DNA from 4 places in the Bacillus sp. PK6-16 genome. Region 1 is predicted to be linked to each of the others. Evidence: predicted binding sites of a transcription regulator. Region 1 holds the regulator's gene; each other region holds the start of a gene.
The links. The regulator Rex, encoded in region 1, represses fermentation and respiration genes when NADH is low (regulators of the CRP and FNR family bind a similar motif). The targets are predictions, from matches to a motif close to TTGTGAAATATTTCACAA.
Positions count from the first base shown of each region.

Region 2: M1D66_RS02365 (L-lactate dehydrogenase) is a predicted target of Rex. The motif match lies at 1,468-1,485, and genes of this name have one in related genera.
Region 3: pflB (formate C-acetyltransferase) is a predicted target of Rex. The motif match lies at 1,476-1,493, and genes of this name have one in related genera.
Region 4: hcp (hydroxylamine reductase) is a predicted target of Rex. The motif match lies at 2,055-2,072, and genes of this name have one in related genera.

Region 1 is NZ_CP096511.1:5,044,262-5,047,785, forward strand. Features, by position in the region: gene groES (co-chaperone GroES) at 1-89, opposite strand, end outside; gene M1D66_RS25780 (CPBP family intramembrane glutamic endopeptidase) at 480-1,229, shown strand; gene M1D66_RS25785 (YdiK family protein) at 1,226-1,417, shown strand; gene M1D66_RS25790 (redox-sensing transcriptional repressor Rex) at 1,447-2,076, opposite strand; gene M1D66_RS25795 (ABC-F family ATP-binding cassette domain-containing protein) at 2,264-3,524, shown strand, end outside.
Region 2 is NZ_CP096511.1:490,894-494,417, reverse strand. Features, by position in the region: gene M1D66_RS02370 (PTS sugar transporter subunit IIC) at 1-403, opposite strand, end outside; gene M1D66_RS02365 (L-lactate dehydrogenase) at 426-1,376, opposite strand; gene M1D66_RS02360 (spore coat protein) at 1,622-1,870, opposite strand; gene M1D66_RS02355 (hypothetical protein) at 1,884-2,069, opposite strand; gene M1D66_RS02350 (CPBP family intramembrane glutamic endopeptidase) at 2,213-2,926, opposite strand; gene M1D66_RS02345 (TetR/AcrR family transcriptional regulator) at 3,392-3,524, opposite strand, start outside.
Region 3 is NZ_CP096511.1:4,814,479-4,818,002, reverse strand. Features, by position in the region: gene M1D66_RS24760 (glycosyltransferase family 2 protein) at 1-1,261, shown strand, start outside; gene M1D66_RS24755 (hypothetical protein) at 1,230-1,451, shown strand; gene pflB (formate C-acetyltransferase) at 1,604-3,524, shown strand, end outside.
Region 4 is NZ_CP096511.1:1,983,919-1,987,442, reverse strand. Features, by position in the region: gene hcp (hydroxylamine reductase) at 705-1,991, opposite strand; gene bla2 (BcII family subclass B1 metallo-beta-lactamase) at 2,693-3,466, opposite strand.

The DNA of each region.
Region 1 (3,524 bases):
GCGGTATCTGGTAATACGATACCACTTGCTGTTTTTTCTTCTGCTTGAACAAGCTCAATTACAACGCGATCACCTAATGGCTTTAGCATGAACAATAACCTCCTCATTTTGTTATGTAAATTTTATTTATTAGCACTCAAGTCATCCGAGTGCTAACACACTTATAATAATAAATAATCTCAATTTCTTTTGCAAGTAAAAAAATCATAATTTTTTCGCAAATTACTATATAAACTTTCTATATAGAATACTGCCTTTACTATATGAATCGTTGTTTCCCCTACTCGTATGTTACAATATGAAAGACACCCTAAGTTGTTTTCGCTAAACGCACAACTTTTTCCTGTCTCTTACTTCAATTTCAAATATGTATTAAAAAAAAATCATAATTCGGATGAAAGTTTATATCGTAGATAACATATTTACATGTTATCCTACCTCATCTCATACACTAGAGTTAGAAAGGATGGTTAAACCATTTGAAGAAACAATACTGGTGGATTATCGTTACATACATTTTAATGCAGTTATCTGGCGTTGTTGGATTACCACTTCTCCTAAAAACAGGACTCTATGATAATAGAGGATTTACCATTGAAGAAAAAGGACAAATCATAACGGGACACTGGGCAATCATTAGCTTCTTTATTGCATTATGTATCGTGCTTTGGTTACTTAGAACAGATATTCGTGACAGGCATTTAGATCCAATGCGCTCTTCTGTTCCAGCTACTATTGGATGGATTTTTATCGGGTTCTTCTTAGCAATCATCTCACAATCCATTGCAGGTATGATTGAAATGTATGTATTTGGGGTTCCACGTGAATCTGAGAATACAGACAGACTGATGGACATCGCAAGAACGATACCTTGGTTCCTTATTGTTGTATCTATAATTGGACCTATCTTAGAAGAAATCGTATTTAGAAAAATTCTATTCGGCACGCTTTATAAGAAGTTTAACTTCTTTATCGCAGCTATCATTAGTTCGCTTGTATTCGCAGCAATTCATTTTGATTTTACTCACTTATTGGTATACACTGCTATGGGGCTCGTATTCGCCTTCTTATATGTGAAGACGAAACGTATTATCGTTCCGATTGCAGCTCATGTTGCGATGAATACATTAGTCGCTATTGGGCAAATTTTTATGAGCAATGAACAAATTCAAGAAATGATTAAAGAAGCTGAAAAAATGCAAGGCTTTATCGGAGGATTTTTTGTATGAGAAACTCACCATTGTTCATGGCTGCACTATACTTCCTTCTTGGATGTATCTTTACACGCTTCGCCATTACGAACGTGACAGATACAATCTGGAATATGTGGACAATACTATTTGCAGTTATGGCAACAATTGATTTTAATTTGGCACTTCGCCTTATATTAGTTAAATTCACAAAGAAGAAACAATAATAAAACGCAGAGGTCGCTTCCTCTGCGTTTTATTGTGGATAGTTTTTCAAAAAGTAAACTAATGTTTGTAACTCTACAGCTAAGTCAATATGATGAATTCTAATATTCTCTGATACGTTTAATCGCGCTGGTGTGAAATTCAAAATACCGTGCACGCTTGTTTCAGCTAATCTATCTGCTACAGCTTGCGCTACTGTAGCCGGTACTGTTAATATTGCCACTTGTATATCATTTGATAATCTCTCTTCTAATTCATCTAAATGATATACAGGAATGCCCCCGATTTCTGTTCCAACTTTCTCTTCACTAACATCAAATGCCATTTCAATTTTTGTATTATTGTTTTTCGTGAAATTATAATGTAAGAAAGCGGTCCCTAAATTACCTACTCCAATAAGTGCTACACGTGTTATATCATCTTGATCAAGTGTTTCGCGGAAAAATGATAATAAATAATTTACGTTATATCCATATCCCTTTTTCCCTAACGCTCCAAAATACGAAAAATCTCTTCGTATTGTTGCGGAATCTACTTTTACTGCCTCACTCAATTCGGCCGATGAAACACGCTGCTTACCAGAAAGAGATAAGTTTTGGATAAATCGATAGTATAGAGGCAATCTTTTAGCAGTGGCTTGTGGAATCTTTTGCTGATCCATATGACCTCTCCTCTCTTCCTATCTTTATTCATATACTTTAATCAAATACAGAAGTTTAGCACTCATTAAATTCCTTGTATAATAAAGAGAAGAAGTATTCTCTCTTTATTTTAAACTATACACTATTTTTAGTATGATTGAGAAATATAAACATGGCAAAGTTAAGAAATTATTTGAGGTGAAAACATTGATTTTATTACAAGTAAACGCGCTTTCGAAATTATACGGTGCAGAAACGATTCTTGCAAACATAAAATTGGAAGTACAAACAAAAGATCGTATCGCATTAGTTGGAAGGAATGGAGCAGGAAAATCTACATTATTAAAAATTATCGCTGGTGAATTATCTCATGATGGTGGCGAAATTATAAAACCGAAAGATGTCTCAATCGGATATTTAGCTCAAAATACTGGACTAGAAACGTCTTTAACAATTTGGGATGAAATGCTAACCGTCTTTACCCATTTACAGCAAATGGAGACAAAACTCCGAAGGCTTGAGCAAGAAATGGGAAAAGAAGAAAACTTTTCAAACGAAGCTACATATGAAAGATTGTTAGCTGATTATGACCAATTACAACTCAATTATAAAGATCAAGGTGGATATCAATATGAAGCGGATATTCGCTCCATTTTAAGCGGCCTTGGCTTCCCAGTTGAAACGCACCAGACGACGATCTCTACTTTAAGCGGCGGGCAAAAAACAAGATTAGCTCTCGGGAAATTATTATTAACAAAACCAGACTTACTTATTTTGGACGAGCCTACAAACCATTTAGACATCGAAACATTAACATGGCTTGAGCAATATTTGCAAGGTTATCCTGGCGCAATATTAATCGTCTCACATGACCGTTATTTCTTAGACAAACTCGTTACACAAGTATATGAAATTTCGAATAAAGAAAGCAGACGATTTGTTGGTAACTACAGTAAATATTTAGACTTAAAATCAGCATTATATGAGCAAGAAATGAAACGTTACGAAAAACAACAAGATGAAATCGCAAAACTTGAGGACTTCGTTCAAAAGAATATAGCTCGCGCTTCTACAACGAAACGTGCTCAAAGTCGCCGTAAACAACTAGACAGAATGGAATTATTAACGAGACCATTAGGGGATTCTAAGTCAGCATCATTCCACTTCGATATTGAAAAACAAAGTGGAAATGATGTTTTACAAGTAAATGATGCAACCATCGGCTATGATGAAAACCCTATAATTGAACATGTAACTATGCGCTTAACTCGCGGAGATAGTGTTGCTTTAGTTGGTCCAAACGGAATTGGGAAATCCACATTGTTAAAATCCATTGTGAATAAGTTACCACTATTAAATGGTGATGTTTCTTTCGGATCAAATGTATCTGTTGGTTATTATGATCAAGAACAAGCAAACTTAACATCTTCTAAACGGGTTTTAAATGAACTATGGGATGAATATCCAC
Region 2 (3,524 bases), 750 kb from region 1:
CTAATATGGCCGCAAATGGAACGAGCATCATATCTAACGCAGTTTTTCCACTTAAACGTTTACCAATATATACAGCTAAAGTTGCTGTTAATAATGCACCGATTGGCTCACCTGTTTTAATAATTAGACCAGCTTCAGTAATTGAAATGGATCCGGCACCAATCGCTCCGGCTACCATCGCCGAGAAGATTACAAGACCGTTTGCACTGAGCATAAAAGCAATGCCGGCACCAATTGCCGGTGCCATTAGTGATTTTGCAACAACTCCGATTGTAATAAGTAATGGTATATCAACAATTCTTCCTATATTTTCGATCAGTAAACCAATTCCGAGGGATACGAAAATACCTTGTGCGATTCCAGCAGATGCTTTAAATACACGAGACATTATATATTCCTTCATTTGTTTCACCTTCTCCTATAAGTTAGTAACCAATTGTTTTCATATAATCACGTAAAATATCGTTTGATTTTGCGAATCGAGATTCTTCATCCTCTGTTAAATTGAGTTCTACAACTTCTCTTATACCGTCTCTAGTAATAATAGCTGGTACTCCTGTACAAATATCATATTCACCGTACTCACCATCTAAAATGGCTGAAACAGCAATGACACGGTGATCATCATTAAAGATTGAACTCGCAATATATGCTAGAGAATTTCCAATCCCGTAATAAGTAGTTCCTTTACGTTTATAAATTTCCCAGCCAGCTTTTGCAGTCTTCTCAACAATTTCATCTAAATCTATTTCACCAAATCGTTCTTTTTGTTCTTCTAAAATTTGCAGAATTGGCTTTCCACCAACAGTTACATGAGACCAAGCAACCATTTGAGAATCACCATGTTCTCCTAATGAATACCCATGAATACTACGAGGATCTACATGTAGCATTTCAGATAAAATTGTTCTTAAGCGAGAAGAATCTAGTGATGTACCAGTACCGATTACGCGATTTCTAGGTAATCCAGATAATTTCCACACTTCATATGTAATAATATCAACTGGGTTCGATGCAAGTAAGAAAATACCATCAAATCCACTTGCCATTACACCACCAACAACACTTTCCATAATCTTCGCACTCGCTCCTAAAGTATCTAAGCGACTTTGTCCAGGTTTTGGTGCTGGTCCTGCTGTAATAATAACAATGTCCATATCTTTGCAGTCTTCATAGCTTCCTGCATATACTTTTGTTCTTGTATTTGTAAAGTTAATGCAATGTGATAAATCCATTGCTTCCCCAACTGCACGTTCATGATTTATATCAATTAATAATAGCTCTTCGCAAATACCTTGATTCACAATAGAATACGCACAACTTGATCCAACTAATCCAGTACCGATAATTGCAATTTTTCTTGTATGTCTTTTCATAGCAATCTCTCCTAATTGATCATATAATCTATTTCTTTTGTTCTTTACAATCCTAATTATAGAGGTTCTCACGATAGAAACCATGGATACTTTGTGAAATATTGAACAAAGTATTTGTCCTTTTTGTGAATTGTTATATTCCATTTTCGTCATATTTGTTACAACTGGAAAAATATTTATTATGTATTTATTGACATATACAAAAAGAAAACGAGCGAATAAATTCGCTCGTCTTCTTTTTCCTGTTATTCCGCACTTAATTGACTTTTTAATTGCTGTACAATCATTGGATTAGCAGGTGCTGCCGGTTTGTAATAACTCTTTTGCTTTGCATACTCATACATATTACGTTGGCGCGCCTCGTCTTGATTACGAATTTGAATTAACGTTTGATGTAACTGTTCATTATCAGACTGAGCAATATAATTTGCATAGCTTGTTAAACTTGCATTTAATCCTGCTAAATAATCATTTACCATATCTTTTTCATTCATTTTCCGCTTCCTCCTATCCTAGGAAAGTCATTAATTGCTGTTTCGTATTTCGTGCATCTTGCGCATCTTTTTGTAGCATTTGTTTCAGTTGTGGATCTGTACACGTCTGTGCATACTGCTCCAACTTGTTAATAATTGTTGCGTGTCCACCAATTAAATGACGTAAATTTTCTACTTCAAGCTCTGTTAAGTTTTGCATATAACATACCCGCCTTTCTTTGTTCATTCATCATTAGTATTTGGTTCTTTTTGGATTGTATTCATCAACTTTTCCCACATATAAACAAAATAAAAGATGAATAGCTAGGCCATTCATCTTTTATGCTAAATATTCATTCAATTTTATAAAGAAACAATCATACTTATACTCACAAGTAGGTTCCATACAATATGTAAAATGATGCTAGGTAAAATAGATTGTGTTTTCTTATATAACATAGCAAATACAATCCCCATAATCATTGCCGTAACTGGAAAACCACCATGAAGAATCCCAAAGATAAAGGAAGAAATAATGATACCAACTAGAAAACTATATTTCTTTTCAAAAAATCGATACAAAATACCTCTATATAAAATTTCTTCTTTAATTGGTGTAATTATAGCAACACTTAACACATATATAATACTTTGTAGACTATTTTGAAGTCCTAAGCTCCCTAATTGATCTCGTTGCTGCTCTGCACTTTCAAAGCTAAACAACTCTAACATTACATACTGAGTTAATGCAATGATGATAAAACCTATTAATAAATACAAGTAGGTTTTCCCATTTTTTAAAATAGATAAATCCCATATGTTCTTAATAAAATGAAGCACTGGTTTATACGCAAATAAAACAATAGTAACAACAGCTGCATCAAATAGAAGTAAATAATATCCCTCTAAATTAGCACGTAATACCTCTTCTCCAAAAATTCCAAGGGCTAAAGCAAGGAATAATCCCCCTAAGAGTGAGAACCCTAGAATGCTTGCAATCGTTACAACTAGATTTTTATATGTTATGTTATCTACTTCTCTTTCTGCATTATACGCGTCTAATACTGTTTTTCTCATACCATTCCTCCATTTGTTTTCATTACCTTAACAAAAACCCTTTAATACAAATATATAGATAATATAACAAATTTTTCAAAAAGAATAATATGCAATTTTACATATCATGAAAGCTTTGTATTATATAGTTTTTGGAATTAGATTACTATATAATAATTATTAGATGAAATTCCAAAAATTTCTTATCTATCCACCATAACCCTCGCATCATATAAATTTTATTAGTTAAAGGAGCAATGAACATGAAAACACATGACTTCCTTACAGAAATCCAGAAGGGCTCTGAGCCTAGTCCATATCAAGATCCTACCGTATTCAGTTTCGTTTGCTTTTTCTTAGCCATATACACATTTTTCAAACCTGTAAAATAATATCATGTAATGAGAAAAAGCCTACTGCTCTTTTCGAATTATATGCACTAAAAAACCTTAGAATCACTTCTAAGGTTTTTGTTTGCCTCGCTTCTTATTCACGTAACCCTTTAATAAACGTTTCCAACAATACATGTAAACTTATATCTAAATCTAACGGCAAACCAAATCCGCCCTGTTGTTCAATCGAAGCAAATCCATGACAAATACTTCTGAATCCGCGTGTC
Region 3 (3,524 bases), 230 kb from region 1:
ATTATTCCTTAATCCGATTTTATACGATCAGGCAGATGTAGTTTTAAATAATTTGGATGCATTATTTTTAAAAAGGCAAAAAACCACTTCTATTACAGTATGGCGCCAAATATTAAATGCAATGTTAGAGCGTGAAGAATTAAAAATGAATTCTTTATTAGATGTACCTCATGCGCTGACGAAAGAAGTCGTTCAAAGCATCGGATATGAATGTTTTGTTAATCCTATTGTGGCTCATTTGCACCTAGTTCAAAGTAAATGGAGAATTAGTCGTCATTGTGCCATTGACGTTATTACGCCGAATAAATTTCGTCCATTCCAGCATGCTGCATATGGGCCAAATCTTTCCCAATCTGAAAAAAGAATGATAGGTGATCATATAGAAGCAGTAGCAGAACGGATATTAAGCAGTGATGAGCGCGGAGGATATTATGATGGAAATAGGAAAAGGGATAGTGTCTATCATACTTTAAGTTTTGAAGAGTTTTATCAAGGGTGGGGTGTTACATCTGATTTGTATAAAGGAAAGCAACTATCGGTTGTTATTCCCGTACAAGATGAAGAGAAAACAATTGGAAACGTTATAGAAGAGCTTCGCAAAATTGAACCCTTCGAAATTATCGTTGTCGTAAATGGTTCGTCAGATAAAACGAAAAAAATTGCAAAAGACAAAGGGGCAACGACAATTGTATATAAAGAAGCACTCGGAAATGATGTGGGGCGCTCACTTGGAACGTATTTTGCAAAAGGAGAAATTGTGTTATTTATAGATGGCGATTTTGTTATTCCAGCGAGTGAGCTGTATCCTTTTGCGAAAGCTATTGCAGATGGAACAGATGTTGCATTAAATGATCTAAATCATTATTTAGATTTAAGAGTACCGCTTCATCTTGTAACTGCATTTAAATATGCATTAAATTTAGCTTGTGATAGAAAAGATCTAGGCGTAGGCTCTCTTATCGCTGTACCGAATGCGTTTAGCCGTAAGTGTTTGAAAGAAATTGGGTATAGATCTTTACTGACGCCGTGTGTAGCCCAAGTGAAAGCTATTCTTTCAGGATTTGAAGTTGCATGTGTAAGTCGTGTTGAGGTCGATAAGATGAACCGTATTCGTCCCAGTGAACATTTTGCTAAAATAGGTCATCCACCAGCTGTACTTCGAATTATAGGTGATCATATAGAAGGACTAGATCAAATAATTGCATTAACAGACAATCGTGGCGGATTCTATGATGGCAATAGAAAAAGAGATGTTTTATAGAAGTAACAAAAAAAGTGTACAACATGTGTACACTTTTTTGTTCTGTTATAAAAACTATAACAGATTAGGAGATAAGAGTATTACAGCTCTACAATGGGTATTGTTCTTATATTACAAAATAGGACTCGTATATAAGGATACCAAAAAAATACAATTAAGGAAAGGGTTAATTTTAAAGACTTTTAAATGAAGTTAACACTATATATATAGTAGTTTGCTCAACATTTCACAAACATGTCACAACTATTTCGTTCACTTTCGTAAAAAAGTAGTATTCTAAGTGTGTAAGCTGTTATATAAAAAATCTTAGTCCTGTACTAATCAAAAATGGAGGAGATTAGGATGACTCAAGTATTAGAAAATGTTAAAAACGCATGGGAAAACTTTAAAGGTGAAAAATGGAAAGCAGAGATTGATGTTCGCGATTTCATTTTAAATAATGTAAACGTTTTTGAAGGGGACGAATCTTTCTTAGCAGAAGCAACTGAAGCAACGAAACAACTTTGGGATCAAGTAATGGATTTAACAACGAAAGAACGTGAAAACGGTGGCGTTCTTGATATGGATACAAAAATTGTTTCTTCTATTACATCACATGACCCAGGATACTTAAATAAAGATATTGAAAAAGTAGTCGGTTTCCAAACTGATAAACCATTTAAACGTTCTTTACAACCATATGGTGGTATTCGTATGGCAGAACAAGCTTGTGAATCTTATGGATACGAAATGGATAAAGAACTTAGTCGTATTTTTAGAGAGTGGAGAAAAACTCATAACCAAGGTGTATTTGATGCATACACACCAGAAATGAGAAATGCACGTAAATCAGGTGTTATTACTGGTCTTCCAGATGCATACGGACGTGGACGTATTATCGGTGACTATCGCCGAGTAGCGTTATATGGTATTGATCATTTAATTGAAGCGAAAAAAGCTGATTTGAATTTAACTGGTGGTGTAATGAGCGAAGATACGATGCGTTTACGCGAAGAGTTATCTGAGCAAATGCGTGCACTTCAAGAGTTAAAAGAAATGGCTGCTTCTCATGGCTTCGATATTTCTAAGCCAGCAACAAATGCACAAGAAGCATTCCAATGGTTATACTTCGCATACCTTGCAGCGATTAAAGAACAAAACGGGGCTGCAATGAGTCTTGGACGTACTTCTACATTCTTAGATATTTACATTGAAAGAGATTTAGCAAATGGTACTTTAACAGAAGAAGAAGTACAAGAAATTGTAGATCACTTCATTATGAAATTACGTCTTGTGAAATTCGCAAGAACACCTGATTATAATGAATTATTCTCTGGTGACCCAACTTGGGTAACTGAATCTATCGGTGGTATGGCATTAGATGGTCGTCCATTAGTAACAAAGAACTCATTCCGTTTCTTGCATACATTAGATAATTTAGGACCAGCTCCAGAACCAAACTTAACTGTTCTTTGGTCTAAACAATTACCAGAGAACTTTAAAAACTACTGTGCGAAAATGTCTATTAAAACATCAGCAATTCAATATGAAAATGATGACATTATGCGTCCTGAATACGGCGATGATTACGGTATTGCATGTTGCGTATCTGCAATGAGAATCGGTAAACAAATGCAGTTCTTCGGAGCTCGTGCAAACTTAGCGAAAGCATTATTATATGCGATTAACGGTGGTAAAGATGAAAAGTCAAAAGCACAAGTTGGTCCTGAGTACGCACCAATTACTTCTGAAGTATTAAATTATGAAGAAGTTATGCATAAGTTTGATATGACAATGGAATGGTTAGCGGGTCTATATTTAAACACATTAAATGTTATCCATTACATGCATGATAAATATAGCTATGAACGTATTGAAATGGCACTTCATGATACAAACGTTCTTCGTACAATGGCAACAGGTATCGCTGGTCTATCTGTAGTAGCAGATTCATTAAGTGCAATTAAATACGCAAAAGTAAAACCAATTCGTGATGAAAATGGTATTGCAGTTGACTTCGAGATTGAAGGAGATTTCCCTAAATACGGTAACAATGATGATCGTGTAGATGAGATTGCTGTAAATCTTGTAAAAACATTTATGAATAAACTTCGTAAACATAAAACATACAGAAATTCTGTTCATACAATGTCAATCTTAACAATCACATCTAATGTTGTATACGGTAAGAAAACTGGTAATACTCCAGATGGCCGCCGTACTGGAGAACCATTTGCACCAGGTGCGAACCCAATGCATGGACGTGATACAAAAGGTGCATTAG
Region 4 (3,524 bases), 2.2 Mb from region 1:
ATTATTTTATTGTTATTAACACTGCCTAACCTCACAATAAAACCAAACAAAAATAAATTAAGTTTACATATACATAAACATTTTATTATAACGTCTACAAATTATCAATACAGCAAATAAATCATTTTTATGTCTGTCAATAAAAAACAATATATTCAAGGGCCACTTCATAATAAAAGATTGATGTGCATGTAAATGTACCCATATCACTTTCAAAATAAGAATGAGAATTTTTTCAACAAAAATAAGATGCAGTTATTGATTTTACAGTAAAAAAAGCCCCTCCATTTTGAAAATGCGCAATCAAAATGAGTAGGGCTATTTCCAATTTAAATTTTATAAAAGAATGATTATCATAAATAATATTTTACTTTTTAGTCTACCTTATTATTTTCAATCCATTTTCCTAATAAATGAATGGATTTTATTCCTATAATTTGAGGTGGTATCGTTGGTTTTTTAAAATAGAAAGCTTATTTTCAAATCAAATGAAAAAGAGGTAAAATTATAGATATTCATGTAGAAATTTCGTTTTGGGGATACTTAAAATCTTAAGGTGATGGGCATGTGGTGTTACACTTTAAAAGCTCTATAAAATTTATAGATATAGCGATTTTCTTTATTAATAATCATTTGTATGTGCGTTTACTCACACACATACAAATGATTTATAAAACCACAATTAAGTGAAAACATCTTTTCCGTTACGATAACATCATAGCCATGTCTTCTGCTGCATTTGTAATTAGTTTTAAACCAAATGTTTCTTGTAATACATCAAGCACGCCAGGTGAAATAAATTCAGGAGCCTTTGGACCGATGCGAATATCTTGAATCCCAAGACTAAATAGCCCGAGTAAAATGGCAACCGCTTTTTGTTCAAACCATGATAGTACAATACTTACTGGCAATTCATTCACTTCACATTGAAAAGCATCAGCTAAAGCAGCCGCTATTTTCACTGTAGAAATTGAATTATTGCACTGTCCTAAATCAATGTAACGCGGAATTTCCGTACCAGGTACAACACCGTAATCCACATCATTAAAGCGGAATTTCCCGCAAGAAGTTGTTAAAATAACCGTTTCTGGCGGAAGTGACGTTGCTAATTCACGATAATATTCTCCGCCTTTTCCCGGTGCATCACAACCGGCGATAACAAAAAAACGCTTTATCTTCCCCTCTTTTACTGCATCAATAATTTCTGGAGCTAATGATAATACTGTATTATGATGAAACCCTGTCACTAACTGTTCATCCGACTCCATATGTACTTCTGGAAGTTCTAGCGCTTTTTGAATCAATGGTGTAAAATCATCATTTTCAATTTTTTGTACACCTTCTAAACCTGCAATTTCATATGAAAAGAATCGATCAGAGTACGAGCCTTTAATTGGCATAACACAGTTCGTTGTAGCTAATATGGCACCAGTAAATTTTTCAAAAAGGCGTCTTTGATCATACCATGCCTTACCGATGTTTCCTTTTAAATGTTTATATTTTTTCAGCTGCGGGTATCCGTGTGCTGGTAGCATTTCAGAATGCGTATAAATATTAATGTCTTTTCCTTCTGTTTGCTTTAATAGTTCTTCTAATGCAAATAAATTATGGCCCGTAACTACAATTGCTTTACCTTCTACACGATTTTGTGTAATTTGTACAGGCTCTGGCACACCAAAATGATTCGTATGTGCCTCATCCAATAACTCCATCACCCGTAAAGCTGATTTCCCAACTTTCATAGCCATATCAATATGCTCTTGTTCGTTAAAGTTAGAATTTGTTAATGTCATATATAAAGCTTCTTGTGTTGTAGCATCTACAAATGCATCCGTATACCCTAGCTGAGCAGCATGTGTGCGATAAGCTGCAATTCCTTTTAGCCCAAACACAATCGTATCTTGTAAACTCGCAATCGTTTCATTCTTGCCACAAACACCCATTACTTTACATCCGCCTGTTGGCGTTTGTTCACATTGATAACAAAACATATCATCCCACCCTCTCCCAATCATTCATTACACCTTAAGCATAATACCCATTGAAAAAAAGTGATGTGATATCAATCACAATAATATATAAAGATTTGTGACAGTTCATATTGTTGACATAATACTTTTATTGACATCCAAAAAATATACATTAGTGTGCACACATCTTTCGATACTTTTAAATAGCTAAATAATTAATTTGGAGAAATATATACAACGAAAAAATTTTTTTGAATCCCTTATACAAATAATTGCAATTCATCTCATATGAAAATAGCGTATTTTTTATTTTAAGGAACTATCATTTTTTTATTAAAGCCTTCATTGTAAACCTCTTTATTTACAATACATTTACATTATCTTAACATTACTTACATTATTTATATGATATATTTATATAGAAGCTACTTAAGAAATTTCATATACATTTTATCTTTATGATCTCTTATCTAATCAATAAAAAGATCATGTTATATTTTTATAACAGGGGTGAATTACGATGACTGAAACTTTAAAAACACTTATAATGCTTGATGCTACTTACGTTGTTATTGCAATTATGACAGTACTAGTATTTGTATACTTGGAATTAAAATCTCAGTAATATATGCTGACGTAATCGACAGATTCAGCATTTAAATATAGTTAGAAGAAAGAGAGGAGAAAATTATTTCTCCTTTCTTTTGTATTTCTACAATTTCTTATTTTAATAAATCCAATGTATGTAAAAGTAATCCCTTGTCTCCTACTTCCCCGTGACCAGGTACTACCGAATTTATATTTCCATATCGCTTCAGCATATTCTCAATCGATGTGGACCATTCATTTACGTACGCATCCGCAACATTTCCTAAATTTTTAGCTTCCGCAGATTTTACTAAACAGCCTCCAGCTAAAATTTTATATTGCGGCAACCAAACAACAATATTATCTTCTGTATGTCCTTTCCCTGGATAGAACGTTTCTACTTTTGTATTGCCAAACTTCAAATTCGTAACTGTTTGTAAATCTCCAAGTGGCTCTTCATATCCACTTTTCTTTGCTAGTTCTGCGGTTAATGCTGTACTATGCGCTTTAATTCCTCTTTCTTTCAACGTTTTTATTCCGCCAATTCGATCGGCGTGCGCATGTGTAATAATGACATCCGTTACGCGCTTCTGAAATTTCTTTTCTACCATTTCTATTAGTTCCTTCGTTAATTTGTCATCCCAAGAAGAATCAACAAGCACTAGTCCTTTAGCAGTATTAAGAACTAGACCGTTCGAAGGAACTGCTTCTCCATTAAAATAACCTAACTCCGTATGAACCCATACATTCTTGTTTAACTGAGATATTGAAATGGTTCCCGTCTCATTTTTGATTACTGTTTGCTCTACCTTTTGTGATGCTTGTGCAGAAGAAATCGTGCTAACAAATTGAGTTGTTCCTAGTAAACTTACACATAATCCTACTTTTAACAACGTATTCTTTTTCATGTTATCAACCCTTTCTTTCAAGCTAAATAGTTATTACCTATATTAGACAATTTATCTC